DNA from 2 places in the Beijerinckia sp. 28-YEA-48 genome. Region 2 is predicted to be linked to the other one. Evidence: riboswitches for the same ligand, from Rfam matches in the RefSeq annotation. Region 2 holds a riboswitch; the other holds the start of a gene.
What was found. Region 2 has a riboswitch for S-adenosylmethionine ahead of BLW50_RS19785 (aliphatic sulfonate ABC transporter substrate-binding protein). Riboswitches for the same ligand answer to the same signal wherever they lie in the genome.
Positions count from the first base shown of each region.

Region 1: linked by a shared signal. The riboswitch ahead of metA (homoserine O-succinyltransferase) and the one ahead of BLW50_RS19785 (aliphatic sulfonate ABC transporter substrate-binding protein) in region 2 are both predicted to bind S-adenosylmethionine.

Region 1 covers NZ_FNSI01000001.1:375,258-377,433, forward strand. Annotated here, with positions in the region: gene metA (homoserine O-succinyltransferase) at 1-825, opposite strand, end outside; SAM-I-IV-variant riboswitch at 869-973, opposite strand; gene BLW50_RS01690 (VOC family protein) at 1,176-1,598, shown strand; gene BLW50_RS01695 (DoxX family protein) at 1,872-2,176, opposite strand, start outside.
Region 2 covers NZ_FNSI01000001.1:4,223,676-4,225,851, reverse strand. Annotated here, with positions in the region: gene BLW50_RS19790 (bifunctional helix-turn-helix domain-containing protein/methylated-DNA--[protein]-cysteine S-methyltransferase) at 1-575, shown strand, start outside; SAM riboswitch at 654-732, shown strand; gene BLW50_RS19785 (aliphatic sulfonate ABC transporter substrate-binding protein) at 761-1,741, shown strand; gene BLW50_RS19780 (ABC transporter permease) at 1,814-2,176, shown strand, end outside.

The DNA of each region.
Region 1 (2,176 bases), 3.8 Mb from region 2:
CCAGCGGTTCTTGGGTTGGCTCTGCGGGTCGTTATCTGGAAAATAATTGCTCGGCAATTGCATGCCGTTTTCGATGTCACGTGCATATTCCTCGGCCAGTGAGACCGAGTCATATTCGACGTGGTTGAACATATGCAGGGTGCGGCGCTGCGGATCGTCGAGCAGGCACAGGCCGGTCTCTTCGCTGTCTGCCAAAACCGTGAGGCCACTGCCAAGTGGGATATCGGCGCTGCGCGTTTCGGTCCAGCGCGACACTGGCACGGAGAAATCGTCGGAGAAGCCACGCATGAAGGGAGAAGACGGGATCAAGTTCCGCTGCCTGTAGACGCCGAAAGCCTTCTGCGACAGCGCGTGTTTGGGCATGCCATGGAAATGGTGAACGGCCGCCTGGGCGCCCCAGCAGATGGTGAAAGTGCGATGCACGTGGGTCTGCGTCCAGTCGAGGACGAGCTGTAACTCTTCCCAATAGCCGACTTCTTCAAAGGGCATCCGCTCCACCGGGGCACCGGTAATCAGAAAGCCATCAAAACGGTCGGACTGCATTTCACTCCACGGGCGATAGAAGGCGCGCATGTGATCGGCTGGCGTGTTGCGGGCGATATGATCGGTCATCCGCACCAAGGTGAGTTCCACCTGCAGGGGCGTTGCCGCCAGGAGGCGGGCGATCTGCGTTTCGGTGCGGATCTTGTTGGGCATTAGATTGAGCAGCCCGATGCGCATCGGACGGATGTCCTGGCGCACCGCATCTGTCTCACGCATGACCATAACGCCCTCGGCGTTCAATGTGTCATAGGCAGGCAAGTCATCGGGAATTTTGATCGGCATTACCGCGTAGGTCCTTCACTCCAGGGCGAGACAGACGCGGTGGCTTGATCCGTTTGATTGCCGGTTCGGCCACATCCTCCCTTCAGAGAGGCCACCTTGCTCGGTCAGCAGGTTGGCGTTGGGCTCGCCCCAACTCTTGATGCGGCCGCTATTTTAGACGGATCGTCGGGGTGATTTCAACTGCCGTTGCAGGGCGGGCTGTGTTTCAGTAAAAGGCGACGGTCGAAAAAGGAGAGATCGGTGCGGTTAGCCCGATCCCCACGCAAGTGGGTCCTGGCCGTCGCTTCGGCGTTGAGCCCCGAGACTTTTCCGCTGGTGCATGGGGCGCCGGCGCATGAAAGGACTTGGGTATGCAACAGCAGATTTCGATCATTACGCTTGGCGTCGCCGATCTGGCGCGCTCGAAGCGTTTCTACGGCGAAGGTTTCGGTTGGTCGCCGGTCTTCGAGAACCAAGAGATCGTCTTCTATCAGATGAATGGTCTCGTACTGGGCTGTTTCCTCAAACCCTCTCTTGAAGCTGATATGGGCCGGTCGTTGGCGACAGCGGCTGGTGCTTATTCATTGGCTCATAATGTGGGGAGCGAGGCAGCGGTGCTGGCGACCATGGACCGGTTGGCGCTGGCCGGGGGGCGTATCATCTGCCCCGCCGATGCTCCGCCCCATGGCGGCTTTCGCGGCTATGTGGCTGATCCCGACGATCATGCCTGGGAGATCGCGTTCAATCCGGCCTGGACGATTGATGCGCAAGGGCATGTAACCTTCGGCATCTGAGAAGAAGCGGCAGGTGAGCGGCCTTTCAGCCACTCACCTGCCAGGTCGCGAAACGTTCTGTCGATAGCCGATACGTGTTAGAGCGATTGCCTGGCGGGGAGCTTCCAGATGGACAATTTGGAAGCGGCATCGGATCTAACGGGACGGCGGCGTATCAACCAACATGCGCAACCAACTCGTCAAGTTGAGGCAGTGTGTTCGCGTGCGAACATCAATGCGGTCTGCCCCTCGTTCATTGTTTTGCTCCATGCTCATGGGGCATCGTGTTCACAGTCAGGCGTGAGTGAAAGCCGAGAACAACTCGCCGCGTTTGATCCAGGCGAGGATGAGAAAGATCAGCGCTGGGACGAGCGCATGAAGGGCGTCGTGATCGAGAACTAGAAGATTGGCGGATGTGGCGCCGATCATGATGGCCGCAGCAAGGATGGCGCCGAAAGCTGCCATTCCGCGTGTGACGAGCAGTCCTGCTGCCGTGAGTTCGAGGAGCCCGGTCACGACGCGGAACCATTGTCCGGCGCCGATTATATCGAAGATCTGCACGGACTGACCGGCGCCATAGAGCTTGGCGAGCCCGTCGC
Region 2 (2,176 bases):
AATCCCGTGGCGAGGGGCTGGTGCTGACCTTTGGCTTCCACACCTCGCCGTTTGGCGAGGCCCTGGCCGTGTTCACCCCGCGTGGTCTGGCGGGTCTGGGCTGGGTCGACCAGAAAGCGGGGCCCGGCACGGCCGGGACCGACGGCAAGCCGTCGGGCGGCCGCGAGGGCGCACTCGCCGACATGCAGCGCCGCTGGCCCAATGCCACCTATGTGCGTGACGATGCGGCGGCCGCCGCTTATGTCCGCCGCGCCTTCGATCCCACTGAATGGCGGGCCGACCGGCCGCTGCGGGTGGTCTTGATCGGCACGGATTTCGAAGTGCGGGTGTGGGAAACCCTCCTGCGCATCCCACTCGGTCGGGCCACCACCTATGGCTCGATCGCCCGTCATCTCGAGAAGCCGAAGGCGGCGCGGGCGGTCGGTGCGGCGGTCGGGCGCAATCCGATCTCCTTCGTCGTGCCTTGCCACCGTGTCCTCGGCTCGAGCGGGGCGCTCACCGGTTATCATTGGGGCCTGGCGCGCAAGCGGGCGATCATCGGCTGGGAAGCCGGCCAGGCGGGCTCCATCGTATAAGAACAAAATATATAAGTGAAAATATTCTATTCCGATATCTGGATGTCTTGTTTGACATAACGAACGTTTCGTCTCATAAAACATCCACGCGCCGATTTGAGCTTGCAGCTTGCGGGCGCGGTTAAAAATGCAGCTAAAGCGCCGGTCGGTCTGATGGACGCGTCCGCGCAATTGTGAGGACCGCCATGACCACACTTTCACCGACCAAGCTTTCCCGTCGTCTCGTTTTGTCGGCCGCGGCTCTTTTGACGCTGGCCGCGCCGGCCTTTGCGCAGCAGCTCAAGGAGATTCGTGTCGATTGGGCGACCTACAGCCCGCTCTCCCTGGTGCTGAAAGAAAAGAAACTGCTGGAGAAGGAATTCGCCGCCGATGGCATCGCCATCCGCTGGGTCTTCTCCGCCGGCTCCAATAAGGCGCTTGAATTTCTCAACGCCGGTTCGCTCGATTTTGGTTCGACCGCCGGCGCGGCCGCTCTGATCGGCAAGATCAACGGCAATCCCATCAAGTCGATCGGCCTCTATTCACGGCCCGAATGGACGGCTTTGGTCACCAGGCCCGACACCGGCATCACCAGGATCGCCGACCTCAAGGGCAAGTCGGTCGCGGTGACGCGCGGCACTGATCCGCACATCTTCCTGGTGCGTGCGCTCGACAGCGCCGGGCTGACGGAAAAGGACGTGCGCCTCGTGCTGTTGCAGCATCCCGATGGCAAGACCGCACTCATCCGCAAGGATGTCGATGCGTGGGCGGGTCTCGATCCCATCATGGCTCAAGCGGAAGTCGAAGACGGCGCGAAACTGTTCTATCGCAATGCCGCCGCCAACACCTGGGGTGTGCTCAACACCCGCGAGGAGTTCGCCAAGCAGCACCCCGGCATCGTGCGCCGCGTCAATCAAGTCTATGAGGAAGCGCGCCAGTGGGCGTTGCAGAACAAGGTCGAACTGACCAAGTTGCTCGTGGCCGAGACCAAACTGTCGGAAGCCGTGATCGCCAAACAGCTTGAGCGGACCGATCTCACCAACGCCGCCATTGATGGCAAGGTCGCCGAGACGATCCAGGAAGCGGGCCTCGCGTTGCAGAAGGCCGGCGTCATCAAGCCCGATGTCGATGTGAAGGCCGCTGTCGCCTCCCTGGTCGACACCAGCTTTGCGCCGAAGGGACAATAGGGGTTAAAATTCGGGGGAGGAGTGCTGGCTTTGAGCGAAGCAGGAGCGCTTGAAAAGATCGAGTCGGCGCCGGTGGAACGCACATTGGTGCCGAGCCCGCGCTGGCTGTTTGGTCTCGTTCTCCCTGTCGGCGCGGCGGTTCTCTATGAGATCGCCGCGCGTTTCGGCATTTTCGAAGCACGTCTGCTACCACCGCCGAGCCGCGTCTTCTCCGCGCTCTGGGAATTGGCGGCGAGCGGCGAACTCGCCATTCATGTCACCGCCACTTTGCTGCGCGTCGCGCTTGGATTCGGCCTTGGCGCGGCGGCGGGAACCCTGCTGGGCGCTCTGACCGGTTCGTCCGCTACCATCAGGCGTTTTCTCGATCCGACCTTGCAGGCGCTGCGCGCCATTCCTTCGCTCGCCTGGGTGCCGTTGTTCATTCTGTGGCTCGGC